One region of the Klebsiella oxytoca genome, then DNA from elsewhere that is predicted to be linked to it. Evidence: riboswitches for the same ligand, from Rfam matches in the RefSeq annotation. Region 1 holds a riboswitch; each other region holds the start of a gene.
The links. A riboswitch is a leader RNA that binds a small molecule or an ion and turns the genes downstream of it on or off. The one in region 1 is predicted to bind thiamine pyrophosphate.

Region 1 (7,083 bases):
CGCCGCCTGGCTAATCACCAGGCTCGGGCAGTGCAGATGCGCTACGCACTGCGGATGATGCACCGACAGGCTATCTTTCAGGAAGTATTCGATCGCACGTTCAATCGCCGCCTGGTTGCCCAGACCCTGTTCGTTGAAATCGAGGGTGATGCGTTCACGTAGTTCGTCAACGCTTTTCCCCTGATACATCTCAGGCTGCTGCAGCCACTGCGCTACCGCCTGGCTGGTCTGGGCGATCGCTTGCTGATAAGCCTCAATGCTTTGCGCAGAACCAGCAAGAATCGGATTCAATTTGGACATTGCGGTCACTTACTCCACTCAGACCGGTTTTACGCCGGCGGCCAGCAGGGCCTGTTCAAATTTATCGAAGAATACTTCCAGCTCAGCGTTGCTGATCAGCAGGGACGGCAGCAGACGCAGCACGCAGCCGTGACGACCGCCGCGCTCAAGGATCAGGCCTGCTTCGAAGCATTTCTTCTGCAGCAGCGCGGAAAGCTCGCCATCCGCCGGGAAGCAGCCCATGTGGTCCGGCGCTTCGTTCGGCTTCACGATCTCGATACCGATCATCAGGCCAAGACCACGAACGTGGCCGATTACCGGGTAACGTTTCTGCATCTCGGCCAGCTTACCTTTCAACCACTCGCCCTGGGCGGCGGTTTTATCGGCAATATTGTTTTCTTTCAGGTGGCGCAGGGTGGTCAGGCCGGTAGCCATCGCCAGCTGGTTGCCGCGGAAAGTGCCGGTGTGGTGACCCGGTTCCCAGGCATCGAACTGCTTTTTGATACCGAGAACGGCCAGCGGCAGACCGCCGCCAACGGCTTTAGACATCACGATAATATCCGGCTCAATGCCCGCGTGCTCAAAGGCGAAGAATTTACCGGTACGCGCGAAGCCAGCCTGAACTTCGTCGATAATCAGCAGAATGCCGTGTTCCTGAGTCACTTTACGGATGCGCTGCAGCCACTCGACCGGAGCCGGGTTGACGCCGCCTTCACCCTGAACGGCTTCCAGGATCACCGCAGCCGGTTTACGCACGCCGCTTTCAACGTCGTTAATCAGGTTTTCGAAGTAGTAGGTCAGCGCTTTCACGCCCGCTTCACCGCCGATACCCAGCGGGCAGCGGTACTGGTGCGGATAAGGCATAAACTGCACTTCCGGCATCATGCCGTTAACCGCCGCTTTCGGCGACAGGTTGCCGGTAACGGACAGCGCGCCGTGGGTCATCCCGTGGTAGCCGCCGGAGAAGCTGATAACCGAAGTACGACCGGTGAATTTTTTCGCCAGCTTCAGCGCCGCTTCTACGGCGTCAGCGCCGGATGGGCCGGTGAACTGCAGACAATAATCTTTACCTTCACCCGGTAACAGGGAAAGCAGGTATTCAGAGAAACGATCTTTTAATGGAGTGGTCAGATCGAGAGTATGTAACGGCAAGCCGCTGGTAATGACACTTTGGATGCTCTGCAGCACATCAGGATGGTTGTGGCCGAGTGCCAGGGTACCGGCGCCGGCAAGGCAGTCCAGATACTGTTTGTTATCCGCATCGGTCAGCCAGACGCCTTCCGCTTTGGTAATCGCAAGGGGCAGCTTGCGCGGATAGCTCCTGACATTCGATTCGAATTCAGCCTGACGGGCCAAAAAGGTATCGTTGTTTGCATTTAATAAGTCTGCGCCTAAAGTATCAATACGGACTTTATCCGTCATCATATCACTCCCACAACCAGCGTTACGGTTGAACCCTGGTTGAATAAATTGGTGTAAGAAATTGAATCGCCATGCATAAAGCGGGCACAATATATGGCTTTTTAAATCCGCATTCAACGTTTTATTGATTAAGGGGTATTTACGTTATTTTTACATTGTAAAAAGTGAACGTAACTCATTGATAGGGATGAAGTGTTTTACAGGATAAAAGACCTTTAAAATTGTAATTATTAATGAAGTCTTGTCGCGATTTTTATTACCGTTTTGCTGACCATTGCTGGCGAAAAATTTCCGCCAGCAGAAACGGCTCTCAATGCAATTCAAGCGCATAATCGCTTAGCGGTGTGACTTTTTTCACCAACTTATTGTTATATAAAAACTGTTCATAAGTTTCATAACGTGATTTGTCCAGGGCCGCTGGATCGCGGGCAAACAGAGGGATGGTTTTCAGCCATGCCTGTTTATTCAGCGCGGTATTGAGCTCGGGATGCGCGGCGGCAAACGTCTGCCAGGTTTCCTGCGGGTGGGCGCGTAAATAAGCGACGCCTTTCTGTAGCGCCGTGAGGAAAGCCTTAATTTTCGGCGCGTTGGCCGCATCGCGATTCGCCACGATCACCAGCTCGTCGTAGGCAGGTACGCCGTAATCCTCGACGTTCATTACCACCGGATCTTTCCCCTGAAGCATCAGTTCCAGCGCTTCTATATTACGATATCCGCCAATGACCGCATCGACCTGACCGGCCATCAGAGCGCTGGTCAGCTGAAAGTTAACATTGATGAGCTTGATGCTTTTGGGATCGACTTGTACGTGCTGTGCCATGGTCGCCAGCGTCGCCTGTTCGATTCCGCTAACGGAATAACCCACTTTTTTACCCTGCAGATCGGCGGGGGATTTGATGTTTTTATCCAGCGCGATCACCGTGTTCAGCGGCGAATTAATCAGCGTGCCAACGCGGACCAGCGGAAGCCCTTCATCAGCGAAAAAATGTACCTGCGGCTGGTAGGTAATGGCCAGATCCGCCTGGCGGGCAGCCACCAATCGTGGCGGCAGCGCCGGATCGGACGGTGGCACAATTTTGACGTCAAGACCCGCCTCTTTAAAAGCGCCAATCTGTTCGGCTACCATAATCGGCGCATGGTCAGGATTGATATACCAGTCCAGCACGAGGGTGAGTTTCTCGTTAGCCTGCGCCTGACCGCCGATCAGCGTGCCGAAGGCCATCACGGCATAAAGATGCTTACGCATGGTTATTCCTTATTGTTAAATCGTTATTCCGGCGTCCAGTAGACCAGCCGATGCAGAAAAGCATCCACCGTCAGCCAGAGCAGGACCGTCAGTAGTACTAAAATAAACAGGGCTGCGAAGCAGATATCGGTTTGCAAACGGGCGTTGGCGTTGAGCATCACGTAGCCAAGCCCTTCGGCTGAACCGACCCATTCACCGATTATTGCGCCAATGGGGGCGACGGCTGCCGCCATCCGCAGGCCGGAGCCGAGCGCCGGAAGGGCGGCCATCATGCGCACATGACGCAGCTGTGCACTAAAAGAGGCGCCCATCGTGCGCGCCAGATCGAGATAATCGTTGTTAACCCGGCGCAGGCCGTCAAAAAACGCCGAGGTCACGGGGAAAAAAATCACCAGAACCGCCATCATGACCTTTGCGCTCATGCCGAAACCAAACCACAGGACCAGCAGCGGGGCGAGAGCAAAGACCGGGATCGCCTGGCTGATCAGCACCAGCGGCATCAGCCAGCGCTGAAGACGCGGCGAGACGATCATGCACAGCGCCAGGATCACGCCAAGCAGGACGCCGAGCGCGAGACCGCTGACGATCTCACTCAACGTGATTAGCGTGTGCCAGCCGAGATAATCCCGATTCATCCACAGCGCGCTGGCCACCGCTGCGGGAGAAGGCAGCAGGAAGGCCGGAATGCCGCTGCGGCTCGCCAGCCACCAGAGCAGCAGCAGGCCGCAGAACACCACGGCGGCGCGAAACACTTTTGCGCTCATCCGTTAGCCCTCATGAGCTGTTGCAACAGTTCCGCCTGGCCGATCAGCAGCGCCGGGTCGTCCGGCGCACGCGGCGGCGTGCCGGATAGACGGTGGCTATCGTCAATTCCGCCGGCAGCGGGAGAAAGCACCAGCAGCCGATGGCTCAGGCGACAGGCTTCCATCGGGTCATGGGTGATAAGCACCACGGTACGGTTAACCAGCAGCTCCGCAGCCAGTGTCTGAATTCGCGTACGGGTGATGGTATCGAGCGCGGAAAAGGGTTCGTCCATCAGTACGATGGGCTGGTCTTCATATAAGGTGCGCGCCAGCGCCGCCCGCTGGCGCATGCCGCCGGACAGACGGGCCGGAAGTTCGTTAGCGCACGATTCAAGGCCTACCTGCTGTAACAGCGTGGCTACGCGCCGGTGGTCAACGCGCTCTCCGCGCAGACGGGCGCCAAGAGAGACGTTGTCACGCACATTTAACCACGGGTAAAGCAAGTCTTTCTGCCCCATCCACGCCAGCCGTTTAGCGATTGGCAGCCCGTCGCTGGCGCGGACTTCACCGGCAGCGGCTTTTGCCAGACCGGCGAGAACACGTAGCAGGGTGGTTTTCCCTACGCCGCTGGGCCCCAGCAGCGATATCCATTGGCCGCCGGGGATATCGAACGTCAGGTTGTCGAAAATTTGCCGTGCGCCAAAGCGCAGGCTCAGGCCGCGTACCTCAATTGCTGGCGCACTCACGCCGGATTCCCCTCAACCGCATTAAGGCCCATTTGCCAGAAGTTGGCTTCCAGACGGGTGGCGGTGGTGAAAATGACGCCAAGTTCCGCAAAACGCGCCTCGCCGCCGCGCTGTTGCCAGAGCGTTTCCAGCAGGGCAATGGCGGCATTGACGCCGTTCAGATAACCCTCGTCGCCGTAGTTGCGGATCCACGAGGCATAGGGATTGTCGATCAGGTTGGTTGCCGGATTATGCAGCAGGCCGAGACCGATTTCCGCATATCCGGCGACGCACGGCATCAGCGCCGCCAGCAGATCCAGCGCGTCTCCGGAGTGGCCGATGTCCAGCACGTAACGGGTATAGTTGATGGTTTCTAAGGCTTCCGGTTCGGTGGCCATCGCGGGTTCGTCCAGCCCCCATCCGTTACAGTAGCCAACATGCAGCGGCAGTTCGTCGAGAATGGCGTTCATCGACGCGGCGGCGGCGCGCATCTCCGGCAGAGTACGCAGTTTACTGACCAGCAGCGCGTAGCTGCGGGCAAAGTGGATCAGAAACAGATAGTCTTGCGTCAGATAGCGGCGGAATGCCGGTTCAGGCAGGGTGCCGTCGGCGAGCTGACGCAGGAAGGGATGGTTGACGTAGTGCTGCCAGGCGGTATCGGCCTGCTGGCGCAGACGACCATAAATACCCTGGGTAAATGCGGGAACAATCACAGGACCTCCTGATAAAAGGGAGATCCGGGCGTGCAGAAAGAAGTGTGAACAGGCAATGGCGCAAAACTGGCGGAAATGCCGACCCGTCCCTTCGCTGGCATGACCCAGATCAGGTTCAAAGGGTTCGGCTTACGCCATCTCAGCCCTCACGGGACACCCCTCGGTTTGGCCCATGTTATACGGCATTCGCTTTTTGATTACAATGCCGTGAATATGCCGAAAACAGGTGACGTTGTCACGAATGGGCCAGCGAGAAATAATAGTTGAGCACTCTTGCCGGGCGGCGCTCGGCCGTAGCAGATATGCGATAAGCAAAGCTGTTCCTTGCCCGGCAGACGCGCCGCTGCCGGGCAACAGATTTAACGAAACTCGACCCAGCTGGCTCCGCTATCCGCAGAACGTACGCAGTTCTCGACCCAGTGCACGCCGAGCGCCCCGGCTTTCGCATCCGGATACCAGAAGTTTTCCAGCAGCGCGGCGTCGCGGCGATCGGTCGCATCCATGGCGATAGCAAAGCGGCGGTACAGATTTGACCAGGCTTCAAACAGCCCTTCGGGATGACCGCCGCCAATTCTGTCGTCCTGCAGGGCCAGAGGATCAAGATAGGACATTCCGCGTTCAAGGATGCGTACCGGCTCACCCTGGATTTCATAGCGCAGCTGGTTTGGCTGTTCATCCCACCATTCCAGGCTGGCTTTTTCCCCGACGATGCGCACTTTCTGCCCGTGCATTGAGCCGCTGTTGACCGCCGAGCACCACATCGAACCCACGGCGCCGTTGTCGTACTCCATCAGCACGTAGGCGTTATCCTCCAGCGGGGCGCGGCTTTTAACAAAGCTCTGGCGGGAGCACATCAGGCGCGTGATGTTGAGTTTCGGTGCCATGGTCTCCGCCAGAAACAGCGGGTGCGTAGCCAGATCGCCCAGCACGTAGCCTGGGCCGACAAATTTCGGATCCACTCGCCAGCGGGTGCTGGGGTTGTCCTGCTCCACCGGCAGATTGTGGAAACCGTGTGCGAACTGCATATTAATGATGCGGATCTCGCCCAGCAGCCCCTGGGCAATCATCTGCCGCGCCTGCAAAATCAGCTGATGCCCAGCATAGCCGTAGGTAACCCCGATAATCTTGCGCTGCTTTTCGCTCAGGGCCACCAGCGCATCGGCCTCTTCGCCGGTAAAACACAGCGGTTTTTCACATACCACGTGCAGCCCGGCTTCCAGCGCCGCGCGGCAAATGGCGTAGTGGGTATTGTTCGGCGTGGCGACAGACACCGCCTCAATACCATCTTCTCGCGCCGCTTCTTCGCGAAACAAGGTCGCGTAGTCGGGATAACAGCGTTCGGCCTCAACGCCAAGCTGACGACCAAATTCACGCCCGCGCTGAGCGTCAATATCAAAAGCCCCGGCCAGCAGGGTAAATGAACCGTCACGCAGCGCCGCTGAGCGGTGAATATAGCCAATCTGGCTGCTTGCGCCGCCGCCAACCATTCCCCAGCGTAATGACCTGCCGACGGGTTTAGTACCGTTAATCATCGTGTTCTCTCCTGATTAAAAGCCAACGGAGCGCAGGTAGCGCAGGCTTTCCGTTACTGCCTGCAGGCTGCCTTCAACGTTACGCGGATCGCGTTCTTGTTCGATAGTGATCCAGCCCTGATAGCCGCGCTTATCGAGAAACGCGCGTACGGCCGGATAGTCAATCGCGCCGGTGCCGAGCGGACACATTACCCCTTCGGCACAGGCGGAGAAGAAGTCGATGCCCCGGGAAATCACGCTCTCGAATACCTTCGGATCGACATCTTTAAAGTGCAGGTAGTCAAGGCGGTCAAAATGGCGATCCAGCCAGGCGATAGGGTCCATACCCGAATAGTAGAGATGTCCGGTATCGAGACATAACCCGGCGACATCATGGGGAATTTGCGTTGCCAGCAGATCTATCTCATCGGCAAACTCGATGCA
Region 2 (7,083 bases), 1.8 Mb from region 1:
ATTCCGAGCTGCTGGCAATAAACCTGATGGAGCAGCTGCTGCTTAGGCGTATGGAAGCCATCAATGAATCGCTGCATCCGCCGCTGGATAACCGGGTGCGCGATGCCTGCCAGTACATCAGCGATCATCTGGCGGACAGCCATTTCGATATTGCCAGCGTTGCTCAGCACGTATGCCTGTCGCCGTCGCGCCTGTCGCATCTGTTCCGCCAACAGCTGGGGATCAGTGTGCTGGGATGGCGGGAGGATCAGCGAATTAGCCAGGCCAAACTGCTGCTGAGCACCACGCGAATGCCGATCGCCAGCGTGGGCCGTAACGTCGGTTTTGAAGATCAGCTCTACTTTTCGCGCGTGTTTAAGAAATGCACCGGCGCCAGTCCGAGCGAGTTTCGCGCTGGGTGTGAATAAAAAGTAAAGAAAGTGAAATGATGGCCCAGATTGTTAACACAGCCAGTAAACTAGATATACCCTAATTAACTCGAGTTGCAGAGCAAAGCGGTTGGTCGTTGTGCATCGCGCTTGCGGCTACCCGCCAGGGCGAGTCATCCGCAGCCAACGCATCTGCAGCCCGAAGTATGACGGGTAGAAACAATTGATGGCTTGACGAAGTACTCGCGGCTCCAGAGAATCCGTGCTTCGTTTTTAATCCGGGTACATTATGCAAGCATTGCTGGAACACTTTATTACTCAATCGACGGTCTATTCCCTGATAGCCGTTCTGCTGGTTGCCTTCCTTGAATCGCTGGCGCTGGTGGGGCTTATCTTACCGGGAACGGTGATGATGGCCGGATTGGGCGCGCTGATCGGCAGCGGCGAGGTTAGCTTCTGGCAAGCGTGGCTGGCGGGAATTATCGGCTGTTTGCTCGGCGACTGGATTTCATTCTGGCTTGGCTGGCGGTTTAAAAAACCGCTGCATCGTTGGTCTTTTTTGAAGAAAAACAAAGCGCTGCTGGATAAAACCGAACATGCTCTGCATCAGCACAGCATGTTTACCATTTTGGTTGGCCGATTTGTCGGGCCTACGCGCCCGCTGGTGCCGATGGTCGCGGGAATGCTTGACCTGCCGGTCGCGAAATTTATTCCGCCCAATATCATAGGCTGCCTGCTATGGCCGCCGCTCTACTTCTTACCGGGGATCCTTGCCGGGGCGGCAATTGATATTCCGGCAGATGACAATAGCGCCAGCTTTAAGTGGCTGCTGCTGGGGGCGGCGCTGCTGGCGTGGCTGGCGGCGTGGCTGTGCTGGCGACTATGGCGCAGCGCTAAAAGTTCCGGCGATCGTCTAACCCGCTTCCTGCCGCGCTCGCGCCTCTTGTGGCTGGCACCGCTAATGGTCTGCGCCGCCGGGGTTGCGCTGGTTTTCGCCTTCCGCCATCCTCTGATGCCTATCTATCTCGACATCCTGCATAAGGTTATTTTGCGCTAATTCCCAGTAGCGCTGAGGCGCTGCTGTTGCCGCTGAGCAGCGCGGTGGTCTCGCCGTCCCAGGCAATTCGCCCCTCGGCTACCACCACCGACCGCGGCGCGATGCGCGCCGCATCTTCGACGCTATGCGAGACCATCAAGAGCGTCAGGCGCTGCTGCTGGCAGACATCGGCAACCAGCGTCAGCATCTCCTGACGCAGCGCGGGATCGAGCGCCGAGAAGGGCTCGTCCAGCAGCAGCACCGGCTGTTTGCGTACCAGACAGCGCGCCAGCGCCGCACGCTGACGCTGCCCGCCGGAAAGCTCTTCCGGCAGACGCTCTAACATCGCGTCAATTCCCATTTGTCCGGCAATGGTTTGCAATCGGGCGCTCTGTTCCGCGTTCAGCCGCAGCCCGGGATGCATGCCCAGGGCAATGTTCTGGCGGATGGTGAGATGGTTAAACAGGTTATTTTCCTGAAACAGCATCGATACCGGACGGCGCGACGGAGGCGTGTGGGTATGACGCTGGCCGTCGATCTCAATGCTACCGCTGGCGGGCGGTAAAAAACCGGCAATCAGGTTCAACAGCGTGCTTTTCCCGGCCCCGCTGGGGCCAAGAACCGCAATGCGCTCCCCGCGTTCGGCGGCAAGCGTAAAACGCATGGGCAGATGCTGATAAAGCCAGGTTACATCATTCAGTTTTAGCATCGCGCCCCGGAAGTTTTTCAATAACGCTAAAGAGTAAAAAGCACAGCAGCAGGAGCAAAAGGGCGGTCACGGCCCCGTCCTGGCTTCGATAAGAGCCAATTTGCTGATACAGGTAAAACGGCAGAGTACGAAAATCTTCGTTACCGAATAGCGCCACGACGCCGAAATCGCCAATCGATAGTACACAGGCAAAGGCCAGCGCCTGGGCAAGCGGGCGTTTTAAAGCGCGAAGCTCAACCACCCGAAGGCGCGTAAAGCCCTGCATCCCCAGCGACTGGCAGAGGGGGCCGTAGCGGGCGGCGATATCGCGCATCGGGTTTTCCAGCACCTTGAGCGCGTAGGGAATTGCCATCAGCGCATTAGTAAAAATGACGATACCGTCGGCGGACTCCGGCAGGCCCACGCTATTATTGAGCAGCAGGAAGAAACCGGTGGCCAGCACGATGCCCGGCATGGCGAGGATCAGCATGCCGCTCAGCTCAAGGGCCTGTCCGGCCAGCGGGCGGTTGCGAGCGCGCAGTTCACGGCTGCTCCACAGCAGCATCATGGTCAGAATGACGCTTAAGAGCCCGGCGGCAAGAGCGATACGCAGCGATGTCCACAGCGCCTGCCACAGCGCAGGCTGATGCAGCACGTGAAACAGATTGCTGTTCAGACCATCGACTATCACCGCCAGCAGCGGCGGTAACAGCAGTAAAAGCGCCACGCCAATCAACGTTATGTCACACAGCCGGCTCGATAGCCGGTCGTCGGGATCGCGCCAGCCGCGGATATGGCTGGCGCCGATGGCGAGAGCTTTACTCAGGCGTTGGCTAAGCAACACCAGCCCGAGACAGCAGATCATCTGGATAAGCGCCAGCATCGCCGCGCGCGCCGGGTCGTAGTCGAAATTAAGCGCCTGGTAAATTGCCAGTTCGATCGTCGTTGCCCGCGGGCCGCCGCCCAGCGACAGCACGGTCGCAAAGCTGGCGAAACAGAGCATAAAGATCAGCGCCGCAACCGGGAGAATTTGCCGCCGCAGCCACGGCCACTCAACCAGCCGGAAAAAGACGTAGCCGCGCATCCCAAGCTGGGCGGCGATTTGCCGCTGCTCGCCGGGGATATTCTCCAGCGTCTGCAGCAGCAGGCGCGTAGCCATCGGCATATTAAAGAACACGTGCGCCAGCAGGATCCCCTGTAGCCCGTAGGGTGAGAATTCCCACTGCCAGCCGAACGCGTTGCATAATTCAGCCAACCATCCCTGACGACCGTAGACGCTCAGAATACCGAACACCGCCACCAGTACCGGCAGAATTAAGGTCATCGCGCAAAGACGCAACAGCAGCGTGCGCCCGGGGAATCGGCGCCGGTAAAGGGCGCGGGCGAGGAAGATTGCCGGGATCACCGAAAAAAGCGCGGAAAGGAAGGCCTGCCAGAAAGAGAAGCGCACGACGTGCCAGAGATAGCTGTCGCTGACCAGCACGCCCCAGGCCGCTTGCGGGGCGCTAAACCACAGCGCCAGGAAAGCGGCCAGCGCTACGGCGACCAGGACGATGGCCGCCGTCAGTCCCGGAAGGAGCCAGCCGAAAGTTAGCGGCTGACGGCGCGTTGCCATGCGCTAATCCAATTCTGGCGGTCGGTCGCGACCTGCTGCGGGGTAAATTCGAGCGTCGTTTGCGGTTTCACAAGCGCATCAAAGCCCGCCGGAAGCGCAACCTGGGTAACCGGATACATCCAGTTGCCGGTCGGGATCGCGTTCTGGAAGCCTGGAGAAACCATAAATTTGAGGAATTTTTCCGCCAGCTCCGGCTGTTTGCTGGCTGCGGTACGGGCGGCAACTTCAACCTGTAGATAGTGGCCTTCAGCGAAGTTTGCCGCAGCGTAGTTATCTTTCTTCTCTTCAATGATGTGGTAAGCCGGAGAAGTGGTATAGCTCAGCACCAGATCGCTTTCGCCTTTCAGGAACAGGCCATAGGCTTCGCTCCAGCCTTTGGTGACGGTGACGGTTTTTGCCGCCAGCTTCTGCCAGGCATCCGGCGCCTTATCGCCGTACACCTTTTGCATCCATAGCAGCAGGCCCAGACCCGGCGTGCTGGTGCGCGGATCTTCATAGATCACCCGCCATTTTTCCTCGCTTTCAACCAGCTCTTTCAGGCTTTTCGGCGGATTCTTCAGCTTGTTTTTATCGTAAACGAAAGCGAAATAGCCGTAATCAAACGGGACGAAGGTATCGTTGTCCCAGCCGCCGGGCACGCTGACCGCGCTGGCCGGAACGCCGCTTTTGGCGAACAGTTTGCTTTGCGAGGCGGCTTCCAGCAGGTTGTTATCCAGGCCAAGCACCACATCCGCTTTGCTGTTTTTGCCCTCCATCCGCAGCCGGTTGAGCAGCGAGACGCCATCTTCGAGCGCCACGAACTTCAGTTCGCAGCCGCAGTCAGCTTCAAAGGCTTTTTTAACCGCGGGACCAGGGCCCCAGTCGGCGGAGAACGAGTCGTAGGTATAAACGGTGAGCAGCGGTTTGGCAAAAACGGGCGCGGCGGCCAGCGCCAGCAGCGGGAGTAATTTTTTCAACACTTTGCACCTCAGAAAAAAGGGGTGGCAAAGGATTTTGAGTGGGCCCCAAATCCCTTCGCCGGCGTTATCCGGATCAGGTTCGACGGGTATTTTCTCAGCCCATACGTTTCATCCTTCAAGCCGCATCTTCAAAACGCCATAGCGTTTTGTGATGCTTCTTGAATGATGGTACGTATGTTTATTAGCACCCCGTTGAGAACGGCAGTTAGTGTAATGATTTTGTCAGCTGACTGAAAGCATTACGGCTCTGGCGGCGCGAACCACGCGGATTTAAAGTCAAACCAGCCAAGAGTGTTCATGCGTACGCCGCGCATGCTGCGCTGTCCCTGGATCATTAGCCAGTGGTGAATCAGTGGAACAATCGTTTGATTGGTCAGCAGCTGTTGGCTCCATGTCGCTGGATTAAGCTCTCCCGCACGCCACCGGCTGGCATCCTGTTCCCAGTCGATGGGAATACAGTTGCGAACCAGCGGGACTTCATATAGCCAGGCAAACAGGGAGAAATCGATCGGCAGCGTAAAGTTAGCGCTGTTGAGCCAGACGTCGCTGACCGCTTCGCCGCGGTGCCACTCCTGATACTCCAGCTCCTGTATTTCCAGTTTGACCTGATGCTCGGCAAGCAGCTTCGCCATGATCCCGCCGAGCACGCGGTGCTCAACGTGGTCCTGATAGTAGGTCAGCGTGACCGTCTCCAGACCCGGCGGTTTTTCACAAGCGTGGCTGCGTGCATGGTGCCAGCGGGGTAGCAGGCCATAGGCCGGGAACCAGTTGTCCTGATAGTGATCGCCTGCGTGATAGAGCAGTCTGGCGGGCTGGAACAGATAGCTTAACCACTGGCGTACCGCCGCGTTCGCGCCGAGCGGGCTGCGGGCGTCGAACAGCAGATAATAACAACCCTCTTCCAGGCGGCTTTCCACCGCTTTCTCGCTTTGCGTGGTGCCCTGTAACGTTAAGCCGCCGTTAGGTTCTTCGCTGATTTCCGGCAGCACCCAGACGTTTACTTCATCGATCAGCGCCCGATAGCCGAAATAGTCGTCGAAAGCACGAATTTTGAGCTGATTCTGGTTATTGCGCACAACCGAATAGGGGCCCGTGCCAACGGGGATACTGGAGTAGTTCTCCATCGACCGCCATTCGTGCGGCAGGATCATGGCCGGGACCTGGCTTAATAGCCAGGGCAGCCAGCGGTCGGGTTGACTGAGATGGATATCGAGGGTCCACGCGGTAGGGGAGTCGATACGCTCAATATGGGAAAACAGCGGCAGCGCGTTGCTGCGCTGCAGGGAGCTGATGACATCCGCCATTTCCAGCTCCCGGCCATGATGAAAATGAATACCTGGACGCAGAAAAAAACGCCAGTGGGTTGGGGTGATCTGCTGCCAATGGTGAGCAATATCGGCTTCCAGTTCCCCATTTTCCTCATTTACCCGCGTCAACGCGCTAAAAATCTGTCGGGCGATATGCGTTTCCGAGCGGCGAAGCGCGCTGCCGGGCAGCAGATTTTTCATTGGCCGATAGTAGAGCACGCGCAGGATATGCCGCCCCTGACGAAAGCTGCGGCCTAAATGGGAAACCAGCATTTGCCTGACGGCGGCTTTATCGCCAACCAGCTGTACCAGCTGATCGATTCGGTCCTGTTCCAGCAAATCTTCCGCTCGCTGCTGTTGCAGCGCGAGACCGGTATAGAGAAAAGAGAGGCGTGAGCGTTTGCCACGTCCCGCCTCCGCCTCCCAGGTGAGCCAGCCGCGTTCTTCCATCATGTTCAATAAGGTACGCATATGGCGGCGCGAACAGCTCAGCATATGTGCCAGCTCGTTAAGCGTTGTCTCCTGAGACTTGCCGTCGCAGCACTGCCACAGGCGAATGAACTGCTGTTGTAAACGACCGGAAGGCATAAAAGGGGAACTCCTGATAAAAACTCAGCAATTTATTACTCCCTATATTAAGTCAATAATCAACGTCGATGAAGCGAGGAGGTGAATATGATGAGGTCAACCATTAAACAGTTCTATCAAGGCTACTTTTCTGCGACGCAGGATGCGTCCTGGCTGGCCCGCCTGATGGCAGGAAGACGGCAGGAAATTCTCGGAGAGCTGATGCAGTGGGGAGTTACGTCGCAGACCTCTGATCATTGACTTGCAGACATCATGTGTGACTGAGTATTGGTGTTATACTCGTCGTCTTTCAAGCTGCAGGTGCGTTGGCTGCGCCCGCTCGCCCAGGTCACATAGCTATCTATGTTCCCAGGGACCTACGTCCTGGCCGCCTGCCCGCAACTCGAAACCTATTGAGTATAGAATCACCCGCCAGCAGAATACTTCTGCTGGCTTTTTTCGTTTGCTTCGCGTGCTTAAGGATATTTCATGCTGTGGTTAATGACGATGGGGCGTCGTCTCAACGGCGTTTACGCCGCTTTT
Region 3 (7,083 bases), 2.4 Mb from region 1:
TGACCGACCCGGCGACGGGCGTCGGCGATATCGGTGGTCCAGTCGAGGCCCAGCGCATCGCAGCCGGTTTCCGCCATCGCTTCCAGCCACTGTCCGCCGCCTTTGGTAAACAGTGTCACAGGCACGCGGCGCCCATCGTTTTCGCGCAGCAGACCATCGACGATTTTATGCATGTAATAGAGCGAGAACTGCTGATAATCCCGGCCGGTCAGCACGCCGCCCCAGGTATCAAAAATCATCACCGACTGCGCGCCCGCTCTGATCTGCGCATTCAGATACAGCGTGACGCTTTTCGCCAGCTTGTCGAGCAGCGCATGCAGGGCCTGCGGCTCGGCATACATCATTTTTTTGATCACCGTAAACGCTTTGCTACTTCCACCTTCAACCATATAGGTCGCCAGCGTCCATGGACTACCGGAAAAACCGATCAGCGGCACTTCGCCTTTCAGTTCGCGGCGAATGGTGCGCACGGCGTTCATCACATAGCCAAGCTCACCTTCCGGATCGGGGATCGGTAATTTATCAACATCCGCTTTACAGGTAATCGGCGAGGTAAAACGCGGACCTTCTCCGGCTTCGAAATAGAGCCCCAGCCCCATGGCATCCGGGATAGTGAGAATGTCCGAGAAGAGAATGGCCGCGTCGAGCTTATAGCGGCGCAGCGGCTGCAGCGTCACTTCACAGGCCAGCTCAGCGTTTTTACACAGCGACATAAAGTCCCCCGCTTGCGCACGGGTGGCTTTGTACTCCGGTAAATAGCGGCCCGCCTGGCGCATCATCCACACCGGGGTGACATCAACCGGCTGGCGTAGCAGCGCGCGCAGATAGCGATCGTTCTTCAGTTCGGTCATTTTTACATTCCTTTAGCGTTGATGCGCCAAGTTTATACACAAAATCATTCAAAGTGGATCGAGGCGGCAATTGAATGAACCCCGGGAGCTTACTCAAGTAAGTGGTTGAGGTACGTTAAAACAGCCAACAAAGAGGCAATTTGAAGGATAAAGTGTATGTAACATGTCACTCATACTCTGCCCGACACATCGCCACGGTATCTTCAATCAGCCGGCGCGCCACGGTGCCCGGCGGCGGCAGAAGCGGCAGATCGTCATAGCGATACCATCCCGCCTCCAGCAGCTCTTTCTTGTCGATGACAATCTCGCCGCTATCGTACTCGGCCATAAACGCGGTCATCAGCGATTGCGGGAACGGCCAGGGCTGGGAGGTCACGTAGCGCAGGTTTTTCACCTTAATACCGCTCTCCTCCATCACCTCGCGGGCCACGGTCTGCTCCAGGGTCTCTCCGACCTCGACAAACCCGGCCAGCACCGTGTGCACGCCGTTACGATGGCGCGTATGCTGCGCCAGCAGAATGGTGTCATCCCGGCGGATGGCGACGATAATGCACGGTGCGATTTGCGGGTAGTAGCGTTCGCGGCAATGGCTGCACAGCATCGCCCACTCGGTTTTACTGGGATGCATCGGATGCCCGCAGTAGCCGCAGAATTTATGCGAACGGTAGAATTCCGCCAGCTGGATCCCTCGACCCGCCAGTTGGAAAAGACCAGCATCCTGATCGAGCACCTGGCGCAGCGATCCCATGTCATGCCGACGATCCTGACGCACCAGCCATACCGGTTCGCCCTGCCATTCCCCTATCCGCAGCCCGGGTTGTCCCGCAAGATTAAAATTTACCGCTTCGCCATATGGTAATTCCCCACCAGGTAACCATAATTTCTGTTCGTGGCTGACAATCCACCAGCCGCGATCTAATTTTTCAATAATACGATCCATATCTATTGCACTACCTTCATTTTACTGGCACTTTTAACATTAAATTTACATTTTGGTGAGCAACGTGTTTCTCTTAAAAACTTGCGGAGTCAACCATGTTAAACCAGCTGGAAAACCTGACGGAACGTGTTGGAGGCAGCAATAAACTGGTCGATCGCTGGCTACAAGTACGTAAGCATTTGCTCGTGGCTTACTACAACCTGGTTGGCCTGAAGCCCGGCAAAGAATCATTTATGCGGCTTAATGAGAAAGCGCTGGATGATTTTTGTCAAAGCCTGGTGGACTACCTTTCCTCCGGCCATTTTAGTATTTATGAACGCTTTATCGGCGAATTGGAAGGCGATACGCCACTTTTAGCCGCGACTAAGATTTATCCACAGCTGCAGGCTAATACCCAGCAGATTATGGATTATTACGACTCCTGCCTCGAAAACGCCATCGATCACGATAACTACCTTGAGTTCCAGCAGGCGCTGTCAGATATCGGTGAAGCGCTGGAAGCGCGCTTTGCGCTGGAAGACAAACTGATCGCCCTCGCCGTAGCCCATAGTCGCAAAGATAGCATCAGCGACAATATCGCGCCGACCGCTTGAGTTGTGAGCCATTAACGCGTAGTTTACATACATTCCCCCTTTCTGAGAGGGAATGTCATCTTGTCGGAGTGCCTATTTTCCACACTGGAAAAGGCTGAGACCGTTAATTCGGGATCCGCGGAACCTGATCAGGCTAATACCTGCGAAGGGAACAAGAGTAAACTGCATTTAGCATCAGCCTGTTCAGGGCCGATCGCATCTGTTACTCCATCCGTCGTCTGGCAAGCCATATCCTGTTTAACCGGAATGAGCTATGTCTACAACAAAACTCACGCGTCGAGAGCAACGTGAACACGCTCAGCGCTTTATCGACACGCTGGAAGGTACCGCGTTTCCCAATTCACAGCGCATCTATATCCATGGTTCGCAAGAAGATATTCGCGTACCGATGCGCGAAATTCAGCTGAGCCCGACGCTTATCGGCGGCAGCAAAGATAATCCTCAGCACGAAGCTAACGAGGCCATTCCTGTCTATGACACGTCCGGCCCGTACGGCGACCCGCATATCGCGATTAACGTTCAGCAGGGCCTGACAAAACTACGCCTGCCGTGGATTGAGGCGCGTCGCGACTGCGAAGAGCTCAGCGATCGCAGTTCGGCGTATACCAAACAGCGGCTGACGGATGAGGGCCTCAACGAGCTGCGCTTTACCGGCCTGTTAACGCCCAGACGCGCTATCGCCGGTAAATGCGTGACTCAACTGCACTACGCCCGTCAGGGAATTGTCACGCCGGAGATGGAATTCATCGCTATTCGCGAGAATATGGGCCGCGAGCGTATTCGTGGCAAAGTGCTGCGCCAGCAGCATCCGGGCGTCGGCTTTGGCGCACGACTGCCGGAAAATATCACCCCGGAATTTGTACGCGCTGAAGTCGCCGCCGGGCGCGCGATTATTCCGGCCAATATTAATCATCCGGAATCTGAGCCGATGATTATTGGCCGCAACTTCCTGGTGAAGGTTAACGCCAATATCGGCAACTCGGCGGTCACCTCGTCGATTGAGGAAGAGGTCGAGAAACTGGTGTGGGCGACGCGCTGGGGAGCGGATACGGTAATGGACCTTTCTACCGGCCGCTATATTCACGAGACCCGCGAGTGGATCCTGCGCAATAGTCCGGTACCGATCGGCACCGTGCCGATCTACCAGGCGTTAGAAAAGGTCAACGGGATCGCCGAAGATCTCACCTGGGAATCCTTCCGCGACACGCTGCTGGAACAGGCTGAACAAGGGGTCGACTACTTCACCATTCACGCCGGCGTGCTGCTGCGCTATGTGCCGATGACCGCCCGGCGCCTGACAGGTATTGTATCCCGCGGCGGTTCCATCATGGCGAAATGGTGCTTGTCCCATCATAAAGAGAACTTTCTCTATCAACATTTTCGTGAGATCTGCGAAATCTGCGCCGCCTATGACGTTTCGCTCTCATTAGGTGATGGCCTGCGTCCCGGCTCGATTCAGGATGCCAACGACGAAGCGCAGTTTGCCGAACTGCATACGCTGGGCGAGCTAACCAAAATCGCCTGGGAGTATGACGTGCAGGTGATGATCGAAGGCCCGGGCCATGTGCCGATGCAGATGATTCAGCGCAATATGACCGAAGAGCTGGAGCACTGCCACGAAGCGCCTTTCTATACCTTAGGTCCGCTAACTACCGATATTGCACCGGGGTACGACCATTTCACCTCGGGTATTGGCGCAGCCATGATCGGCTGGTTCGGCTGTGCGATGCTCTGCTACGTGACGCCGAAAGAGCACCTCGGCCTGCCGAATAAAGAAGACGTTAAGCAGGGCCTGATTACTTACAAAATTGCCGCCCACGCTGCCGACCTCGCCAAAGGTCATCCCGGCGCGCAGATCCGCGATAACGCCATGTCGAAAGCACGCTTCGAGTTCCGCTGGGAAGACCAGTTTAACCTGGCGCTCGATCCGTTCACCGCTCGCGCTTACCACGACGAAACCCTGCCGCAGGAGTCCGGCAAAGTGGCCCACTTCTGCTCCATGTGCGGCCCCAAATTTTGCTCAATGAAGATAAGCCAGGAAGTTCGCAACTACGCCGCCGTGCAGACCATCGAAGTGGGGATGGCCGATATGGCGGATAACTTTCGCGCCCGCGGCAGTGAAATCTATCTACGTAAGGAGGAAGCCTGATGTATCAACCCGATTTTCCACCCGTCCCATTCCGTTTAGGACTCTATCCGGTCGTCGATAGCGTAACGTGGATCGAACGCTTGCTGGCTGCGGGCGTTCGCACCATCCAGCTGCGCATTAAGGATAAACGCGATAGTGAAGTCGAAGAGGATGTGGCCGCCGCTATCGCCCTGGGACGCAAATATGATGCGCGACTGTTTATCAATGATTACTGGCGGCTGGCTATTAAACATCAGGCTTACGGCGTGCATTTAGGCCAGGAAGATCTGGAAACCACTGACCTTAGCGCCATCCGTAACGCCGGGCTGCGCCTTGGTGTTTCCACTCACGACGATATGGAAATTGATATCGCGCTGGCGGCTCGTCCTTCTTACATCGCTCTCGGCCACGTTTTTCCGACGCAAACCAAGCAGATGCCTTCCGCTCCCCAGGGGCTGGAACAGCTGGCGCAGCATATTCAGCGCCTGGGCGATTATCCCACCGTGGCGATTGGCGGAATCAGCCTTGAGCGCGCTCCGGCGGTTCTGGCAACCGGCGTCGGCAGTATTGCGGTAGTCAGCGCCATTACTCAGGCTACCGACTGGCGGCAGGCCACGGCACAGTTGCTCGGGATAGCGGGAGCGGGTGATGAATGACAGCGATTTTATGCGCTATAGCCGCCAGCTGCTGCTGGAGGATATCGCCATTGAAGGCCAGCAAAAGCTGCTGGCCAGCCGGGTGTTGATCGTTGGTCTCGGCGGGCTGGGTTCCCCTGCTGCGCTCTATCTGGCCGGAGCCGGGGTCGGCACGCTGACGCTGGCCGACGACGACGACGTGCACGTCAGCAATCTGCAGCGGCAAATTCTGTTCACCAGCGATGATATCGCTCAGCCCAAAACCACCGCCGCCAGAGCGAGGCTGGCTCGCCTCAACCCGCAGATTGAACTGATTGCGCTGAAACAACGCTTAAGCGGAAAAAACCTGCTGGATGAAGTAACGAAGGCCGATGTGGTACTGGATTGCACCGATAACATGGTGACCCGGCAGGCGATCAACGCCGCCTGCGTCGCGCTTGAAACGCCGCTTATTACCGCCAGCGCCGTCGGACTGGGAGGCCAGCTGATGGTGCTGACGCCGCCGTGGGAACAGGGCTGCTACCGCTGTCTGTGGCCAGACGCGAGTGAACCAGAACGCAACTGCCGTACGGCGGGCATTATCGGCCCGGTGGTCGGGATGATGGGTACCCTTCAGGCGCTGGAAGCGATCAAACTGCTTAGCGGTATGGCAACGCCGCGTAACACGCTGCGCCTGTTCGATGCCCGTACCAGCAGCTGGCGCACGCTCGCGCTCCAGCGGGCTCAGGGCTGTCCGGTATGCGGAGGGCAGCATGCAGGTATGGCTTAACGATGAACCGTTGCAGTGCGCCGAAGCGACTTCCGTCGCCGACCTGCTCACGCAGCTGGAACAGCAGCAGCCGGGCGTCGCGCTGGCGCTCAATCAACACATCCTGCCGCGCGAACGGTGGGAAGCTCATCTCTTGCAGGAAGGCGACCAGATCCTGCTTTTTCAGGTTATCGCTGGAGGCTGACATGTTACGCATTGCGGATAAAACGTTTGAATCACATCTTTTCACCGGCACTGGTAAATTCGCCGCCCCCGACGTTATGGTGGAGGCTATTCGCGCTTCCGGCAGTCAGCTGGTAACGCTGGCGATGAAGCGCGTCGATCTCCGTCAGCATAATGACGCTATCCTCGCGCCGCTGCTGGCGGCTGGCGTTAGCCTGCTGCCAAATACATCCGGCGCCAAAACGGCGGAAGAGGCGGTATTTGCCGCCCGTCTGGCGCGGGAGGCGCTGGGCACCCATTGGCTGAAACTGGAAATCCATCCCGACGCCCGCTGGCTGCTACCTGACCCAATCGAAACGCTGAAAGCGGCCGAAATTCTGGTTCGGGAGGATTTCGTGGTGCTGCCCTACTGCGGCGCCGATCCTGTACTGTGCAAACGCCTGGAAGAAGCGGGCTGCGCGGCGGTGATGCCGCTCGGCGCGCCTATCGGTTCCAATCAGGGGCTGGAAACCAAAGCGATGCTGGAGATTATTATCGAGCAGGCCACGGTGCCGGTGGTCGTGGATGCCGGTATCGGCGTGCCGAGCCACGCGGCGCAGGCGCTGGAAATGGGCGCTGACGCGGTTCTGGTGAATACCGCCATCGCCGTTGCCGACGACCCGGTAGCCATGGCCCGGGCTTTCCGGCTGGCGATTGATGCCGGATTACTGGCGCGACAGGCCGGGCCGGGCGCGCGCAGCGCCCAGGCGCAGGCCACCAGCCCGCTGACCGACTTTCTGGAGGCGCAGGTATGAACACCTTCACTGACCGTTGGCGACAGCTGGACTGGGACGATATTCGCCTGCGCATTAACGGTAAAACCGCCGCTGACGTTGAGCGCGCTCTGGCGGCAAAACAGCTTAGCCGCGACGATATGATGGCGCTCCTCTCCCCTGCCGCCGCAGGTTATCTCGAGCCTCTGGCGCAGCGCGCTCAGCGCCTGACTCGCCAGCGTTTTGGCAATAC

Region 2: it holds a riboswitch for thiamine pyrophosphate, as region 1 does, so the genes downstream of both, thiB (thiamine ABC transporter substrate binding subunit) here and GJ746_RS12490 (TenA family protein) in region 1, are expected to answer to the same signal.
Region 3: it holds a riboswitch for thiamine pyrophosphate, as region 1 does, so the genes downstream of both, thiC (phosphomethylpyrimidine synthase ThiC) here and GJ746_RS12490 (TenA family protein) in region 1, are expected to answer to the same signal.

The regions. Positions count from the first base shown of each region.
Region 1 covers NZ_CP046115.1:2,700,089-2,707,171, forward strand. Annotated here, with positions in the region: gene GJ746_RS12465 (pyridoxal phosphate-dependent decarboxylase family protein) at 1-309, opposite strand, end outside; gene GJ746_RS12470 (diaminobutyrate--2-oxoglutarate transaminase) at 319-1,704, opposite strand; gene GJ746_RS12475 (ABC transporter substrate-binding protein) at 2,012-2,947, opposite strand; gene GJ746_RS12480 (ABC transporter permease) at 2,971-3,711, opposite strand; gene GJ746_RS12485 (ABC transporter ATP-binding protein) at 3,708-4,436, opposite strand; gene GJ746_RS12490 (TenA family protein) at 4,433-5,128, opposite strand; TPP riboswitch at 5,198-5,299, opposite strand; gene GJ746_RS12495 (Gfo/Idh/MocA family protein) at 5,488-6,660, opposite strand; gene GJ746_RS12500 (sugar phosphate isomerase/epimerase family protein) at 6,676-7,083, opposite strand, start outside.
Region 2 covers NZ_CP046115.1:895,490-902,572, forward strand. Annotated here, with positions in the region: gene araC (arabinose operon transcriptional regulator AraC) at 1-407, shown strand, start outside; gene GJ746_RS04225 (DedA family protein) at 658-1,425, shown strand; gene thiQ (thiamine ABC transporter ATP-binding protein ThiQ) at 1,412-2,113, opposite strand; gene thiP (thiamine/thiamine pyrophosphate ABC transporter permease ThiP) at 2,097-3,707, opposite strand; gene thiB (thiamine ABC transporter substrate binding subunit) at 3,683-4,666, opposite strand; TPP riboswitch at 4,699-4,868, opposite strand; gene sgrR (HTH-type transcriptional regulator SgrR) at 4,906-6,561, opposite strand; gene sgrT (glucose uptake inhibitor SgrT) at 6,649-6,801, shown strand; gene GJ746_RS04255 (sugar efflux transporter) at 7,030-7,083, shown strand, end outside.
Region 3 covers NZ_CP046115.1:285,577-292,659, reverse strand. Annotated here, with positions in the region: gene hemE (uroporphyrinogen decarboxylase) at 1-851, opposite strand, end outside; gene nudC (NAD(+) diphosphatase) at 1,018-1,791, opposite strand; gene rsd (sigma D regulator) at 1,887-2,384, shown strand; TPP riboswitch at 2,439-2,552, shown strand; gene thiC (phosphomethylpyrimidine synthase ThiC) at 2,638-4,533, shown strand; gene thiE (thiamine phosphate synthase) at 4,533-5,168, shown strand; gene GJ746_RS01355 (HesA/MoeB/ThiF family protein) at 5,161-5,916, shown strand; gene thiS (sulfur carrier protein ThiS) at 5,900-6,100, shown strand; gene thiG (thiazole synthase) at 6,102-6,872, shown strand; gene thiH (2-iminoacetate synthase ThiH) at 6,869-7,083, shown strand, end outside.